3 regions of the Neobacillus sp. S1227 genome follow, and region 2 is predicted to be linked to each of the others. Evidence: riboswitches for the same ligand, from Rfam matches in the RefSeq annotation. Region 2 holds a riboswitch; each other region holds the start of a gene.
The links. A riboswitch is a leader RNA that binds a small molecule or an ion and turns the genes downstream of it on or off. The one in region 2 is predicted to bind thiamine pyrophosphate.
Positions count from the first base shown of each region.

Region 1: it holds a riboswitch for thiamine pyrophosphate, as region 2 does, so the genes downstream of both, tenA (thiaminase II) here and ACZ5AE_RS12505 (acetylornithine deacetylase) in region 2, are expected to answer to the same signal.
Region 3: it holds a riboswitch for thiamine pyrophosphate, as region 2 does, so the genes downstream of both, tenI (thiazole tautomerase TenI) here and ACZ5AE_RS12505 (acetylornithine deacetylase) in region 2, are expected to answer to the same signal.

Region 1 is NZ_AP038276.1:576,342-582,174, reverse strand. It holds gene ACZ5AE_RS02900 (energy-coupling factor transporter transmembrane component T family protein) at 1-241, opposite strand, end outside; gene ACZ5AE_RS02895 (ABC transporter ATP-binding protein) at 238-1,815, opposite strand; gene ACZ5AE_RS02890 (ECF transporter S component) at 1,793-2,389, opposite strand; gene tenA (thiaminase II) at 2,386-3,072, opposite strand; TPP riboswitch at 3,186-3,288, opposite strand; gene ACZ5AE_RS02880 (SdpI family protein) at 3,530-4,174, opposite strand; gene ACZ5AE_RS02875 (autorepressor SdpR family transcription factor) at 4,161-4,436, opposite strand; gene ACZ5AE_RS02870 (ABC transporter ATP-binding protein) at 4,751-5,680, shown strand; gene ACZ5AE_RS02865 (ABC transporter permease) at 5,682-5,833, shown strand, end outside.
Region 2 is NZ_AP038276.1:2,458,319-2,464,151, reverse strand. It holds gene ACZ5AE_RS12520 (ABC transporter permease) at 1-236, opposite strand, end outside; gene ACZ5AE_RS12515 (ABC transporter ATP-binding protein) at 226-963, opposite strand; gene tenA (thiaminase II) at 971-1,642, opposite strand; gene ACZ5AE_RS12505 (acetylornithine deacetylase) at 1,648-2,928, opposite strand; TPP riboswitch at 3,012-3,120, opposite strand; gene thiW (energy coupling factor transporter S component ThiW) at 3,120-3,629, opposite strand; gene thiE (thiamine phosphate synthase) at 3,626-4,279, opposite strand; gene thiD (bifunctional hydroxymethylpyrimidine kinase/phosphomethylpyrimidine kinase) at 4,276-5,088, opposite strand; gene thiM (hydroxyethylthiazole kinase) at 5,091-5,833, opposite strand, start outside.
Region 3 is NZ_AP038276.1:3,644,243-3,650,075, forward strand. It holds gene ACZ5AE_RS18155 (HD domain-containing protein) at 1-304, shown strand, start outside; gene ACZ5AE_RS18160 (thiazole biosynthesis adenylyltransferase ThiF) at 355-1,374, opposite strand; gene ACZ5AE_RS18165 (thiazole synthase) at 1,371-2,138, opposite strand; gene thiS (sulfur carrier protein ThiS) at 2,140-2,343, opposite strand; gene tenI (thiazole tautomerase TenI) at 2,340-3,023, opposite strand; TPP riboswitch at 3,099-3,207, opposite strand; gene ACZ5AE_RS18180 (histidine kinase N-terminal domain-containing protein) at 3,421-4,527, shown strand; partial or broken gene ACZ5AE_RS18185 (NAD(P)-dependent alcohol dehydrogenase) at 5,397-5,833, opposite strand, start outside.

The DNA of each region.
Region 1 (5,833 bases), 1.9 Mb from region 2:
CTCCAAAAGCCGCCATCATCCAAAAGACTAGGATAAAAAATCCTAAGTACGGCAGCAGTCTTTTTAAAAGGTACGTGATTCTCCATCCTCCTAAAAAAATACCAATCAATACAGCAAGTACCCAAATACCAAAAGTCACTTTTGGATTAGTTACGGTCATTAACAGAAACATAACTAACAAATGAGAGAGTAGTTTAATAGAAGGATTTAAGAAAGAAAGGAAGGATTCGTTTGATTTCATACAAGAACCCGCTCCCCTCTTGCATGCATCAACTGGTAATGAAGAGGAGAAATAATCTCCGTTTCACTTAAAATATCTTGATTAGAAAATAACCCGGATGGTGTCCCTTGATAGGAAACTCTTCCTTTATTAAATAAAATGACTTGATTGGAATAAGTATCAACTAAATCCATGTCGTGAGTTACCATTACAATGGTAGTTCCCTGTTCCTGTCTCTCCTTTAATCGCTTAATAAGTTCATTAGCTGTTTTTTCATCTTGGCCGAATGTTGGTTCATCCAGCAATAATAAAGGTTGATCAAACAATAACATAGTGGCAACACTTAACCGCCGTTTTTGGCCTAAACTTAGGGTAAAAGGGTGAGAATTGTGATAAGACTCCAGCCCAAACTCCTGTAACAGTTGAATGGTTTTGGCATGAATCTGCTCCTCTTGCCAATTTCTTTGCCTGCCTCCAAAAGCAATTTCCTCAAATACTGTATCTGTAATAAATTGAAGCTCTGGATTTTGAAAAACAAAACCTGATTTTTCATATAATTCTCTATCCGCCCATTTTTTAAGTTCCGTATTTTGAAAATGAATTGTCCCATTCTTTATTGGCTCTAAACGGATCAGACTTTTTAAGAAAGTGCTTTTTCCACTTCCATTTGCTCCAACGATGGAAACCCATTCACCTTTATGGATGGTTATATTAATGTCCTTCACTATCGTTTTCTTTCCATAGCCAATATCCACATTTTCTGTACGAATCAAAGTATCCTCATTCACTCTTACTAGAGGTTCGGTTTTAAGCCTTTTTGACAGTTTGATAGATAAAGGATGTGAGGCATCTTCCACAACATCTATCCACTTGTATGGGAATAGTTTAGGGCGCCAAATACCAGATTCCACCATTTCACGGTTATAATGAAGCAGAATCTCTTCTGGCTTTCCATCCGCCATAATGCTTCCGCTCTCATTTATCATAATGACCCGATCCATCCATTCGATGCAGCCGTCTAGAACATGTTCGACAAATACCATCGTTTGGTTAGTCTTTTGTGATATTTGTTTCAATAAATCAAATATCTCCATCCTGCCAGCTGGGTCTAGTTGGGCTGTTGGTTCATCAAAAAACAATACTTCGGGTTCTAATGCTAATAAACAGGCTAATGCCAATCGTTGTTTCATACCCCCAGATAGTGTTTCAATCGGTGTTCTCCGGTCAACCTCTAATCCTACTATTTCCATTAAATCTGAAATGATGGTGTCCATTTCGTTTCGAGGAATCGAGCGATTTTCGAGGCTAAAAGCAATTTCTTCATCGACACGAAGCATACAAAATTGAGAGTCAGGCTCTTGAAACATAACACCGGCATTTCTCCTCTGGTAAACATCACCACTTAAATCCGCCTCAACATGCTCAGGAATGATACCTGCAAGAGCGGAAATCAAAGTAGATTTCCCACTCCCGCTTGGTCCGAGTATTAATACTTTTTCTCCTTTATTGATGGATAAAGTAATATTACGAAGGACCTGTTCAGAACGATGATAGAAACGAACAGAAAGATTTCTACATCCCAGAAATATTTCCATGAATGTCATCCTTTTTTCTTTTTTCTTTCATCAATTCATATTGTTCTAAAACACCTGTTTTAGCTAGTGCATCCACCACTACTTTCGCTAACAAGCCTCCAAGAATGATTCCGCTTATTACATGAATTCCTAACGTCGTAAAAAATACTCCTTTGGTGTAAAATCCAAAACCATTAGCCAATACGTTATACACCATTCCCATAATCGCAGCTAGAGCACCAGATAGCATTAACGTAATGAGGTTGTAGCGCTTATATCTAAATATAGCAAAAGCAATTTCGGATCCAATCCCTTGAAAAACTCCTACTAACAATGCCGAAAGACCAAAATGACTTCCTGTTAATAATTCAACAGCTGCTGCCGCAACCTCTGCGATAAAAGCAGCGCCTGGTTTACGAATAATATACGCGACTATTGGACTAGCAATCACCCAAATCCCAAACATAAAACCTGCGCCGATAGGTCCCACTATAGCAGAAATCGGAATCCAAAGAGTTGACCATCCTAAATAAATGACTCCACAAGCAACAGAAAGAATGACGGTAAGCACTACCTCCTTCATCTTCCAATTCATCTTTTCAGCGCCTCCATTTGTACTGGCCATTCCTCAAGTTTATAGGCCATATCCCAAAACATATATTCAAGCTGACAACTAATTAAGAAATGTTCTTTCATCTTTGCTTTTTCTTTTTCTGTTGCTTCCATTGCCCATTCATCTATCCGGGCACAAAATTTGGTTGTTATTGAATCTGTCCGATTACCATAAAAATGAATCCATTCATAAAATGGATGAGATTGGTCGGGATTAACCTCATTTAACAATCTCTTTCCAATTTCCCAATATGTCCATGGACATGGCAGTAAAACAGCCAAAATTTCCCCTAATGTTCCTTCATGAGCAATGGTAAGCATATGACGTATGTAATGAAGCGCAGATGGTGAGAGTGGAAACCCTTGGAGTTCCTCATATGGAACACCCGCTACTTGACAAAAGTTATTATGTGGATGGGTTTCGCTGTTTAATATAAATGATATTTGCTTATTAAACATCTCCATATCCTCTCGGCTCTCACATTTTGCAATGGCAATTCCATAGATTCTAATAAAGGAATTCAAATATTCAAAATCCTGTTTAACATAATGAATAAGCTGTTCTTTTCTTAAATCACCACTCGCAATTCCTCGTACAAAAGGATGTTCAAAAATTGCATCGAAGATCGGACCTGCTTCCTTCCTTAATTCTGCTGAAAAACTCATTAAAATTCCCCCTTATTAGTGATAATGGGAAGACTTTAAATGGAGCGATTGTCTGCTTATAAAAACGAAAAACCGCTCCAAAAATGGAGCGGCAGAATATTTGTAAATATACCCATGCACGGACTCCACTTTCCTACGCTAGTATGAACTAGATCAGGTTCAAAGGGTCCAGAATTACTTCTGTCTCAGCCAAAAAAGGCTCCCCTAGTGGTCTTCCTATTAAGTTATTATTCACTTTACACACGCTTTTTAAAAAAGTCAATGAAATTTATCATTTATTATCTTATTTTTTCAAAGATATTCCATTCGCCCAATAAGAGCAAACCATCATCTATTCATTTGCTCAGGGGTAAGGAGTTTGTGACCTCAATAGCGGACAAGTATTTGGCCATATAAATTAGTAGGTAATGGCGCACTTGCATACCCCTTCTGTTATAATGCATTCAGCTTCTGAGAATTACACTTTACGTTTTTCCTTTTTGAACACCAAATAGGAATAAATCATGACCAGGGCAATTCCCACCAGTAATGCCCCGAGGAAAATGTACATTCCCATCGGACCTATAAAGATGGCCGAGAATGGTACTAGACCTGTGATGACAAAAACATATCCTCCAAACCGGTGTGTTTTTTTCCAGACATATTCAGATGCCAGCGTCCACGGGGTGCGAATGCCAAAGAAATAGTTATGCCGAATTTGGGTCATGAAATTTCCAAGAACAATGAGGAGAATACCTATTAGCACTGGTACCACTTTTTGAAAAGGCACATCGTATCCCAGTCCACTAAACAGCCCCAGTAAATTCGTGATGGCGAGAAATAAGATAACCACAAAGTTGATGATGGAATATGCGCCGTTATGCTTTTTATAAGCGTCCCTTTTCGGGTCTATGGACGGCAGAAAATTTAAAAACAGAAACAGCACTAGGGGTAGTGCACTCATGGTAAGCTGCTCTATTCTTGAACCATACCGGTCTGGATCCCCACTTGGCCCCCAATGAACCGGAATCTTATTTGGCATATGCGGAAAAGCAATAAGATTCACCACTAACGGAACGAAGGAAATAATTAGTGCAATATAAAATAGTTTATTTCTTTTCATGAACCCCATCTCCCTTTTTGTCTAATAACCATTTGATTACATCCTGCAATACAGTTGAGTTTAAGGAGTAAATAATAAACTGCCCTTTTTTCTCATCCACCACCAATCCTGCCGACTTCAGGATTTTTAAATGATTGCTAATCGATGGTTTGCTCATATCAAATTGCTCAGCTATATCCCCTGCTGTTAAATCCTGATCCTTTAACAAATCAAGTATCTTTCTTCGAGTTGGGTCGGCCAAAGCCTTAAAAACCTCATTCATAATATTCCCTTCTTCATTATTTAGTTAATTATCTAAATATATAATAACATATTTTTCTATTCCCAAAAAGGGGTTATAAAACCATTTTTTATTTCAACAAAATTTCGGGCTTTTGACGACAGAGAAATAAATAGTTTAATAAAAAACGAGGCACCAGAACCGTCCCCAAGCCCTCTCGCTGCTCACACTTGAGCTTTCTATAAAATTTAAGAATTCTTTCCTATTTCACATCATAGGTATAACGTGGTATGCAACTTTTGGGAATTGGGACTTATGTGACAAAGTGGCTGGTTTCTAAGGAAAGGTGATGTGAGTTGAATATTTTAGAGGTCCAGAATTTAAAGAAATCGTTCGGTTCCATTCATGCTGTAAAAGATATTAGTTTTTCTGTAAAAGAGGGAGAGATTTTTACCATCATCGGACCTAATGGGGCAGGGAAAACGACCACACTTGAGATGATTGAGGGCTTGGTTACACCGGATCATGGTGAAATCCAGTTTGGTGAATTGAATTGGAACAGACATGCAGTAACGATTAAGAAGAAAATTGGCGTCCAGCCGCAATCTAGTGCCATGTTTGATTTATTGACACCGGAAGAAAATTTGAATTTATTTGCTACTTTTTACGATAAGGCACGTTCAACGGAAGAAATACTCAAATTGGTCAATCTGAACGAACATCGAAAGAATCAAGTCAAGAAATTATCTGGCGGCCAACGGCAGCGGCTTGCGATCGGGCTTGCGATGATTAGTGATCCAGATATCGTATTTCTGGATGAACCAACAACCGGGCTCGATCCTCAGGCACGACGCAATGTATGGGAGATTATTCTGGAGCTTAAGAAATTGGGGAAAACAACGATTCTCACCACTCATTACATGGAAGAAGCGGAAAAGCTAAGTGACCGGGTATGCATCGTTGACCAAGGGTTGGTCATCACCCTGAATTCCCCCTCCGCCCTAATAGAAAATTTAACAAAGGAAAGAGAGGTTCGTTTATCCTTCCTTGATGGAGAAAAAGCCGCCCATGATGCGGAGCTTTTTGCAAAAGCGCTTGGTTCCGTGACCCGGACAGAACGTGAAGGAACCGCACTTAAGCTATGGACCATAAAACCCGAGGATTTACTATTTGACCTTTTTAAATTCACAAAAGACAAGGACTATCAAGTCGAGCAAGTTTCGATTCGTGAAATGAGTCTAGAAGATGTCTTCATCGCTTATACCGGCAAAGAGTGGAGGGATTAAGATGAATAACCTCAAGCAATTCAAGCAAATGTTCCTTGCTCAATTAAAATTAACACTCCGAGAAAAACAAGCGTGGTTTTGGGGGATTTTTTTTCCGGTAATCTTAATGGTTATCTTTATGACGATATTCGGCGGCGGTTCAAATGATGATTT
Region 2 (5,833 bases):
CCTATGAGCGAAAGTCCAAAGCCAATCAAAACCTCTAAGAATGTCGCCGGTAAATGCTCGCCCAAAAGAATCTCACGATTGTTCACAAGTGACTCGCCGATTGCGGTAGGTGCAGGCAGTATAAATGAAGGCACCATTCCGGCTTCAACTACCCACTGCCAAATACTGATTAAACACACGGCCGTGAGCAAAAACAAACCGTATTCTCCGGCCCATCTTTTCCATTTACTTTTCATGATGTATCAGCCGCTCCAATTCCTTACGCATCAAAATAAACTCTGATTGATAAATAGATTCTGAATTTCGTGGTCTTGGCAAGTTGAGCTTATATTCCTGGACTCCTCCATTTTGAAGGAGAAGAATTCTATCGCTTAATAAAATTGCCTCCTCGAGATCATGTGTAATGAACAGCACGGTCTTTTGAAGCTCACCCCATAGCCCCAATAACCAGCTATGCATTGTTCGTTTCGTTAACGAATCCAGCGCCCCAAACGGTTCATCCAACAATAAAAGTTCCCTGCCTGTCATAATGGTCCGTAAAAAGGCTACACGCTGTTTCATTCCCCCTGATAATTCATCTGGATAAGCATTCTCATATTCCTCTAGGCCAAAACGGGATAACCAAGCACGGATTTCGTGTGACTTTTCCCGCTTGTCCTCTTTCGCGATTTCTAAGGGCAACAGCACGTTTTCCATTACAGTCCGCCAAGGCAGCAGTAAATCTTTTTGCGGCATATAGCCAACGTTTCCTAATCTTCCTGAGGATAGGTCCCCAGCCATTTGTATTTTTCCCTGGCCTGGTTTAAGCAGTCCGGTAATTAATTTAAAAAGTGTACTTTTCCCTGAGCCGCTTGGACCAATAAGCGAAACAAACTCCCCCGCCTTTAAATCGAGAGAGAGCTGTTGAAAAATCGGCTGCTCTTCCCGATCATACGTATATGTTAAATCTTCGATGTGTAACATAGATGAATTAGACAGGCCATTCGCCTCCCTCGTAGACCATATCCCAGAACATATACTCAAACCTGGATGTTGTGAGAAAATGCTCTTCTAAAACCGCCAATTCTCGCTCTGGTTTTCCTTCCGTTATTTGGTCTAGCAAATCGAGTAGCCAGAGAGCCAGCGACCCAAACTCAGCAGAAGAGTACATCGTGACCCAGTCGCCGAATAATAGATGATTGCTAGAATTTTGATAGTTTTTTGCTAGCATTTTGCCAATCTCCCAATAACTCCACATACATGGGAGCAGGCTTGATATTAATTCCTCTAAGGAACCATTTTGAGCCACATTCAGCATGTAGCGAGTGTACGCTAAATTAATAGGAGTTGGTTTCGTGTCTTCGAGTTCTTGTTCGCTAATTCCAAACCGTTTCGCATACTCACGGTGCAGGTCCATTTCACCATTTAATGTTTCATCCAAAAGCTTTGCAAAAGCCGCCATGGTCCCAACATCTTTCGCCTTCACAGCTCCGAAGGCGAACAACTTGGAATAATCGATAAGAAACATATAGTCCTGCTTCATATAGCGAATAAATGATTCGACAGGAAGATCTCCTTTGCCCAATCCGACTACGAATGGATGCTCATGCGTTTTCTCCCAAATGCCCTTAACTTTTTCAAAAAGCCGATCAGAAAATTTCATTGGCTTTACGACTCCCTTCGTGTATTGCACCATAAAGCGATAAATTGAGCTAACACTTTTGTGAAATCTAACAATTGCCGAATCTCGACCTTCTCATTTACAGCATGGGCATCCTCTAGTTTTCCCGGCCCAAAAATAACTGTCGGAATTCCTGCTCGGCCAAGCCAGCCTGCATCTGTTACGGTCGATGACATATCAAGTACAGGCTTTTTTATAAGCGTTTTTTCAACGGATCTTGCCAGCAATCTAGTTCCCGAATGGTCCAAATCAAGCTCCAAGGAAGGGAATATTTCACCACGATCGATTATCATTGATTTACCACCCCAAACAAATTCCGGAGGATTGTCTCGAAGCCATGGGTCGGCCGCTGCAACGGCACCAATATGCTGCTCAATTTCCTTAATAACCTCTTCGTAATCCTCATCTGGGTAGAAATGAACGGTCACCCACAAAGCACAGCGGTCAGCAACAAACGCCGCATGCCTTCCACCCTCGATCACAGCAGGGTTAATCGTATTCATCCCTGGTGGAAAACCTTCGTAGCTTTTTGTCACAGCCCAGTGGCGTTCAAGCTCTTGAAGGCCTTCTATTATTTTCATCATTTTTTCAATCGTACTGGCACCATTGACGTCCCCGCCGGCATGAATCAGCCTTCTTCTCATCCCATCATGATAAGTTTCTTTGCTTTGAATCGTTATCCAGCCGGTTATGACGCCGCCCTGCCCTTGGATATGTAAGTCGCTTGTGTCTACGACTACTGCATAGTCAGCAGAATAGCCCCTTTCCAAACAAGCAAGAGTTCCTGCCTCGCCAACTTCTTCTCCGATAACAGACTGAAACTGCAAATCTCCATTAAGCGGAACCTCAAGCTCTTTTAAAAGTTTTATAGCAATGAGGGAGGCGGCAATACCGCCTTTCATATCGGCAACGCCCCGTCCATAAATATAAGGATCCTTGATTCTGGCTGAAAACGGGTCAGACCCCCATTCCTTCTCGTCGCCAACCTCAGCAACATCCACATGTCCATTGACAATTAAACTATTATATTGCTCAGAGGATTCACCTGTTAAAATTCCCACCACATTCGAATCCCCCGGATATACTTCCCACATATCAGTTTGAAATCCTAAATCTCTTAAATAGCTTTTAATAAATTCCTGGATTCCCGTTGTATTGCGAGCCGGAGGACTTTCAGTTGGAAACGCAATTAAGTCGCTCAAAAGTTTAAGCAGTTCGGCTTCCCTAGCCTCCACTTCTTGTCCAATTGTTTCTATGAAATCTTCCATATTAACCATTCCTAAAGCCTCCTAAAATCCATTCTAGTTTTATAAAAAAATAAACCCACTCTATATAGCAATGGAAAGAGTGGGTTATGATCGTTCCACTTCCCTCCGCTGGTATCTTCAACCAGTTCAGGTTCAAAGGGTTCGGAGCTGTACTCCATCTCAAGCCTGCTTAGGCTTCCCCTAGTGAGATCTTATTTAGTAATGGTGATATTTTTCTCGCTTAGAGGCACTTTCTTCCTTAAGAAAATTGTTAAAATCACAAATCCAAGCAGCGCTCCGGCAAATGAACTGAAAATAAATAATGGGATAAACCCGAATAGCGTCGCTTTCTGCCCGAGGATTAGGGTTGCAATTGGATAGGAAAGCAATGCCCCAAGAATTCCCGTCCCAACCACTTCTCCTATAACAGCAAAGTAGACTTTTCTAGTTTTCCAAAATAATAGTCCGGCCAGAAACGCCCCGACTATGCTTCCGGGAAATGCGAATAGCGAACCCGTCCCCATCATATTCCGAAGCAGGGAAACACCAAAAGCCTGGGCCACGGCATAATATGGCCCCAACAGAACCCCGGAAAGAACGTTCAAAAAATGCTGAATTGGAAAAACCTTTGTAAAGCCAATCGGTACCACGACCAGGTTACTTGAAAGAGTCCCCATCGCAATCATCATAGCAGTTAACGTAAGTTTATACGTTTTTTTCATGATTTCCTTACTCCCCCTACACTTTTTCGTAAATCCTTTGCAGCTATGAGCGGTGAATCGGCAAGGCTGATGGCGGTAATAACTGAAACACCATCTGCTCCGGCTTCCACGACCGTTGCCGCATTTTCACTTGTAATTCCACCAATTCCGACAATCGGTACAGCAATTCCTTGGCTTCGCAGTTCCTCGATAAGTGCAGTCCCTCTTGATGGCTTTGCATCGGCCTTCGTTTTCGTTGGAAAAACCGGTCCAATTCCGAAATAATCGGCACCGGCGCTAAGGGCTGCATCTGCTTCCTCCGGCGTATGAACGGATATACCAAGAATTTTATTATCGCCAATTTGACGCCTGACTGTTTCTGCCGGTTCATCCTCCTGACCGATATGAACCCCATCTGCGTCAAGTGCGATTGCCAGTTCAATATCATCATTAACGATAAACGGAATTCTGTGTTCTTTGCATAGGCTTTGCAGTTTTTTCGCAAGAGCATATTTATCTTTTCCGATTAATGCCTCTTCGCCTTTTTCCCGAAATTGATAAAGCGTAATTCCTCCAGCGATGGCTTCTTTCAATACCTCAACCGGATCCTTCCTGCAGTTAGCTGTTCCCATAATAAAATATACTTTCAAGGCTTCGCGTAAGTTTATCATGATTGAACCATCTCCATGATTCTTTTCCGGTATGCACCATGATTTGTCGGCCCATGTCCCTGCCCAATCACAATTCCATCTTCAATTGCAGCCTGAATAAAATCCTTCGCCTTGATGACCGCTTGATATACATCTGCTCCCTTAGCCAGTTCAGCGGTAATAGCTGCTGAAAAAGTGCAGCCAGTGCCGTGTGTGTTCTTAGTCGGAATTCGCTTACTTGTAAAGGTAAAGAATTCTTTTCCATCGAATAGGAGATCTGTTGATTCTGAAGGGTTTTCATCATGGCCGCCTTTCAGAACAATGTTTTGTACGCCTAAGGCATGTAATTTTTTTGCTGCTTCCCGCTTATCTTCCGCTGAACGTATAGACATCCCGGATAGAACCTCTGCCTCAGGTATGTTCGGGGTAACCACTTTGGCAAGCGGTAATAAAAACTTTTTCATGGCGGAGATTGCTTCCGTTTGCAGCAAGGAAGCGCCGCCTTTTGCGATCATTACAGGATCGACAACAACATTATCCCAATGATATTTTGTAAGGTTAACAGATACAGCTTCGATAATTTCCGCATTAAATAACATGCCCGTTTTCACCGCATCAGTTCCCATGTCTTCACCAATGGCTTTCATCTGTTCGATAACCGCTTCGGCTGACATCGGATAAACTCCATGGACGCCTAATGTATTTTGTGCAGTAACAGCCGTTATTGTAGACATTCCAAAAACCTCTAACTCCTGAAACGTTTTTAGATCGGCCTGAATTCCTGCTCCGCCGCCAGAATCGGAACCTGCAATTGTTAACGCCTTTTTCATTATTACTCTCCTCCAGCTAATTTTTTTATGGAAGCATAGAGATTGATGTCATCTGAAGCAACCTTCGAAAGCTGGTTCAAAAATTCGATTTGGAAGCTTCCTGGGCCTGATTGCACCGTTAGTTCCGCTGCCTTTTCTGCGGCTATTCCGTATATCGAGACTGCAGCAACAGATGCCTGCATTAAATTTTTTTCCACCCCGGTAAACGCACCAATGACTGAAGTTAACAAGCAGCCAGTCCCTGTCACTTTTGTTAACAATGGATGCCCATTATCCACAACGTAAGTAGACCTGCCATTCGTAATGACATCTTCCTTCCCTGTGATGACGACGATGCAGTTTAATTTTTCTGCAGCAGACATGGCTAGAGCGGTAATATTACCATTTGTGGTCCCCGCATCAACACCTTTGATTTCCCATTTCTCGCCAACGACATTGGCAATTTCAGCGGCATTCCCGCGAATAATGGATATCTTTAATTCCCTCATGATTCTTTGCGCTGTTTCCGTCCGATACGGGGTTGCCCCTGCACCCACCGGGTCAAAAATAACCGGAACGCCTTGTTCATTGGCTGCCTTCCCTGCCAAAATCATCGAATCTACCGTTTTCGGATTTAACGTACCAATATTTAAAACTAGCGAATTAGCGATCCGTGCCATATCTGCTGCTTCCTCAGCAGCATTGGCCATTACCGGTGATGCCCCAAGAGCCAAAAGTCCATTCGCAGTAAAATTGGTTACTACTA
Region 3 (5,833 bases), 1.2 Mb from region 2:
TGATATACATGCAATTAAGGGGGCAGAAAGAGCCCATAAATTGTTGATTCGGCTGGGAGAAAATCCGATTATAGCCAAAGAAATTGCACTGGCCGTTTTATTCCATACAGATTCTTATATGCCGGAAGGTTTCATCAACCGTACACCATTACAGGAAATTGTCAAATTAGCCGATGAGGTGGACGAGGAGCAAGGCGGCATGCACCATTATCGAAAAATGGATCATGATAAAGCCATAAGGATGATTGAGCGGTTAGACAAAATGGTTGAGGAAGAATTGAAAAATCTGAACTGTAAAAAATAAAGGGCACGGTCCGTATTATCGGAAACGTGCCTAAATCATTTTTATTGTCTTTAACCCAAGTATCGATGGTACAGCGCTTTCGCTTCCGAAACATCCTTGATGCCATGTACCAAAACTCTTCCGTCTTTAAAAATAACTAACCGATTAGCATTGACGGTAAAAGACAGAAGGTACGGATTTAGATGTACGATACCTGCTTGTTTTGCCAATATTTTTTCTAATGCTTCCAAGTCACGCACGCTTGGAACGGATGGGCGGATTTGGACAGAATCTCTTCCACAAAGGACCGCCGTTTTCATTTGATGTTCAAATGATAAATATGGATATGTGCGCCGCTCCCCGCAAGAAGGACAACCCTTGTTCTTCAACTTATCTACCTTAATTGCACTATATTGGTTTTTCCATAAATCAAAGGAAACAAGTTTGTTTCTTAATGAATCCATATCTCCAACCATAATTTTCAATGCTTCACTTATTTGGAAGGAGACAACCATGTTTACGGCTGGACTAATTATACCTGCTGTGTCACAGGTTAACCCTCCCAGAGGAACTGTTTCAAGTAAACAAGAAAGGCAAGGCGTTTTTCCAGGAATGATCGTGTAGGAAATGCCATAGCTTCCCACACAAGCACCGTAAATCCAGGGAACTCCGACTTTTTGCGAGACATCATTTATCATCATTCTTGTTTCAAAATTATCCGTTGCATCCATTATCAGATCTGCGTCTTTTGCCCAGACTTCAAGCTCTAGGGCTGATGCATGTGCAATGATGGCCTCAATATTCACAGAAGAGTTAATCGCTGTTAACCGATTTTTGGCCGCGATTGCTTTTGGAATTCTATTTTTCGCATCTTCCTCTGTAAATAACTGTTGCCGCTGTAAATTGGACCACTCGACATAATCCCGATCCACTATGGTTAATTTGCCGATGCCAGCCCGGACGAGTGCTTCAGCACTTGCAGATCCAAGTGCCCCAACTCCAATGATGAGTACATGTTTATTGAGAATTTGCTGCTGGCCGTCTTTTCCTATCGGTGAAAACAACTCTTGCCTAGAGTATCGATCATTCACCCGATACTCATTCCTTCCTTAGGGCTGCTGGCTGTCGCATATCGTTTTTTCTCAATTCGGCCTGCTTCATAACCAAGCATTCCCGCTTCAATCGCCAATTTCATCGCTTTTGCCATTTTAACCGGATCCTTTGCTGCTGAAACTGCAGTATTTAATAGCACCGCATCAGCTCCTAATTCCATTGCACAAGCAGCATCAGCAGGCGATCCTATGCCCGCATCGACAATGACAGGGACTACGGCTTGTTCAATAATAAACTGGAGGTTTACCGGATTGATAATCCCTTGACCAGAACCGATTGGCGACGCCCCTGGCATGACAGCATGGCAGCCTGCTTCTTGAAGTTTCCAGGCTAACACCACATCATCCGAGGTATAAGGGAGTACAATAAAGCCTTCCTTCACCAATTCTTCGGTGGCCTTTAACGTTTCAATCGGGTCAGGAAGTAACGTTTTATCACAGCCGATCACTTCAACTTTAATCATGTCACATAAGCCTGAAGCTTTTGCTAACTTAGCGATTCGGACAGCCTCTGCAGCTGTTTTCGCTCCTGCTGTGTTTGGCAGTAACGTATATTTATTGGTATCAAGCTGCTCTAAGAAATTCGGCTGGCTCGATTCGAAAATATTCATCCGTCTAACTGCAAATGTAAGGATTTCTGCTTCAGACACTTCGACCGCTTGCTTTTGGATGTCGAAGCTTGGATACTTCCCCGTTCCTAGCAACAAACGAGAGTGAAAGGATAATGGACCAATTTTTAACATATCAACCGCCTCCTACAAAATGAACTATTTCAATTCGGTCTTTATCTGCTAATCTAGTACTTTGGTGTTCTAACTTGGATAATATTTCACCATTCACTTCTACTACCACTACCTTATCGTGGATTTTATAATGCTTGAGAACATCTGAGACAAATATGTTATTGTCTGGTATTTGGGTCAACTTGCCATTTAAGGTAACCTTCATGTTCTTACCTCCTGCCCCGAATAATTTTTCAATACTTTGATATAAGCTTTTACGGCTAGAATGGGATCACTCGCTTCTAACACACCAGACATGACAGCAATCCCGTTTGCCCCCGCTTTGATTACCTGCCCTGTATTCTCTGGTGTTATTCCGCCAATGGCAATCACCGGAATATCCATTTGGGTAAGCCTAGTCAATTCCCGAAGCCCTTTTGAGGGCTTGTCCGGTTTTGATTGGGAGGGAAAAACATGCCCGTATAAAAGGTAGTCAGCACCCTTCTCCTTTGCCTGTTGTCCTTCCTCGTAGGAGTGAATGGAAGTCCCGACCCGTAGTTGAGGAAAATGTTCTTTTACACATGAAGTGTCCAAACTATGATAGGCTAATTGAACCCCAAGGGCCTTTGCCACGATTGCAACATCTACCCGATCGTTAATCACGATTTTTGCAGGTGGGACGTTTACATTTGTTAAAAGTTCGACTGCTTGAAAAAGTTCCTTTGCTGATTTTTGTTTTTCACGCAAGTGCAGTGCAGTTACAAATGGATGAATATTCTTAGCTATTTCAGCCAACTGGTCAATCGGCATATTGCCATTGGATATAAGATGCAGCTCTTTTTCTTTTAGACTAGTAAAAATACAAGCCCCCCTTTGATTCGATTTCTCTGGTCTATGGAAGCGCAAAACAGGCACAACAAAAAGCCACTTCCTTTTGTAAGAAAGTGGCCGAAATTTAGAAATGAAAATTTTGCTCTCCAAAAATCCCGTTGTCCACTTCCCTACGCTGGTATTAACCAGATCAGGTTCATAGAGTCCCGAAGTCACACTTCAATCTCAGCCTTTTAAAAAGGCACCTCTAGCAGATTTGATTCATATTCATTTGAACATATACCTTTTATGGGTTTATGTTAACACATTAATCAGAAAAGTCAAACATTTCAAACTGAATATTTGCCCGTCCTTTTAATCAAATTATTTTGAAATATTTTATATATATACCTATTTTGAGATATGAGAACCATCCCCATTCATCAAATTTTTATGCTATAATCAGCTTAATATAGTGGAAAGCAGGCTTTGTATGGATAAAAAAGTTGGCCAATTTCTAATTGAGAATGAACTAAAGTTTCTAAATTTTTGGGAAGAGGAAATTATTATACATCACCACAAGGATAATCCGGGACTAATTTTAAAGAATGGGTATTTAATGTACCATCTCATAATAAATTCTATTTTAAATGGATTCTCAGATGAAGATGTTAAATCCTTAGCTCACAAAGTAGCCTTGGAACGCGTCGAGGCTAATATCAATATTGGGGAATTTGTTTATAATGTCAATCTGGGCAGGAGTATTATTATTAAATACTTAAACCTTTCCGAACTCACCCAAGAATATCTGAAGTCTACTATTGACTTGGTCAATAAACAGTTTGATTTATTCAGTTATTATGCTGTTTCTAAGTACACCGAGATCAAAGATAAGAAACTACAAGAACAAAATTTATTTATTTCTCAAACACATAAGGACAGGTTGGCGATTCTTGGACAAATGTCTTCGAGCTTTGTTCATGAATTTCGCAATCCGCTAACTTCCGTTATGGGCTTTATAAAACTATTAAAACACGAGCATCCTAATCTACCTTATTTAGATGTCGTCAGCCAAGAATTAGAGCAGCTTAAGTTCAGAATTACTCAGTTCCTTCATACTTCCAAACTGAACATGCTGGCAGAAAGCCAGAATGAAGATATAACCATCCATTTATTAATAGAAGAAGTGCTTGATTTCCTCTATCCAAGCATCGTCGACGGTAATGTCCATATTAGTACAAATATCGATGCCGATATTTGTGTTACTGGCGATAGAAATGAGTTAAAACAAGTTTTTCTAAACCTGTTAATAAATGCCGTTGACGCAGTGTGTGAAGAAGAACATCTGCGAAAAATTGATATCCAAACAAATATAGATAATCAGCAAATCAAGATTCGTATTTCGAATAATGGCCCTACTATTGATCCTGAAACAGTACACTTAATTTTCGAGCCCTTCTTCACTACGAAGAAACTAGGTACCGGTATCGGCTTATTCGTATGTAAGAATATTGTTGAAAAACATCACGGTGAAATAGAATGTAAATCAGGTAATCATTATACTACCTTTCAACTTACATTACCTATTAAAAAGAATTAGAATTCATGCGCACCGCAAATGCGGTGTTTTTTGTTGTAAAAAAGAAAACGTTTAAAACAAGTCATTGGACTCATTTAGCCTTTCTATTCGACCGAACCTTCAATGATTCGCCTGTTCGGGCTTATAGAACCTTCCTATGATACGGAACTTTTAGGATTCATCGGTTCGGGCTCATATACCCTTTCTATCCTACCAAACTTTTTTAGGATTCTTCGGTTCGGGCTCATATACCCTTTCTATGCTACCGAACTTTTTTAGGATTCTTCGGTTCGGGCTCATATACCCTTTCTATGCTACCGAACTTTTTTAGGATTCTTCGGTTCGGGCTCATATACCCTTTCTATGCTACCGAACTTTTTATGGTTTCATCGGTTCGGGCACATATAGCCTTTCTATGCTACCGAACTTTTTATGGTTTCATCGGTTCGGGCTCATATAGCCTTTCTATGATACCGAACTTTTTTAGGATTCTTCGGTTCGGGCTCATATACCCTTTCTATGCTACCGAACTTTTTTAGGATTCTTCGGTTCGGGCTCATATACCCTTTCTATGCTACCGAACTTTTTATGGTTTCATCGGTTCGGGCTCATATAGCCTTTCTATCCTACCAAACTTTTTAAGGATTCATCGGTTTTGGGGCATATAGCTTTTCTATACTACCGAACTTTTCAATGATTCGCTAGTTCGGGGTCATATAACCTTTCTATGCTACCAAACTTTTGAATGATCTAACGGCTCGGGATTATTAAAACCTTTTTATGATACCGAACTTTTGAAAGATACAAAAATTTACGTCAAAATAATAGTTTTCAAACTGAAATAACTACCTTACCTTGTGCATGCCCCTGTTCAAAATACTTGAATGCTTTGAGGCACCATTGATTAAAACCTTCTGTCCTGCTTGAATCTTGCCCTTATCACGTATGCTTTGTAAGGCTGTAACTGCTGCCATTGGTACCGCCGCGGCTTCTTCAAATGACAGCTTTTCTGGCTTTAACGCTAATACTTTTTCTGGAACAGATACATATTCAGCAAAACCGCCCCAACCACAGGCGGATAGGTCTCCAAACACCTCTTGTCCTGGCTGAAACTGTGTAACAAATTTGCCTACTGCCTCAACCCGGCCTGCTATGTCGCCTCCTGGTATCGAGTATTTTGGTTTTAACAGACCAAAGGCAAAGCGTGCTAAAAACGGTTTACCTTTTAAAAGAACTAGATTGCCAAAATTCAAAGATGCTGCGTGAATCTTAACCAGTACCTGATCATCTTTAGGTGTAGGTTTATCTACCTCTCCTAAGCTAAGAA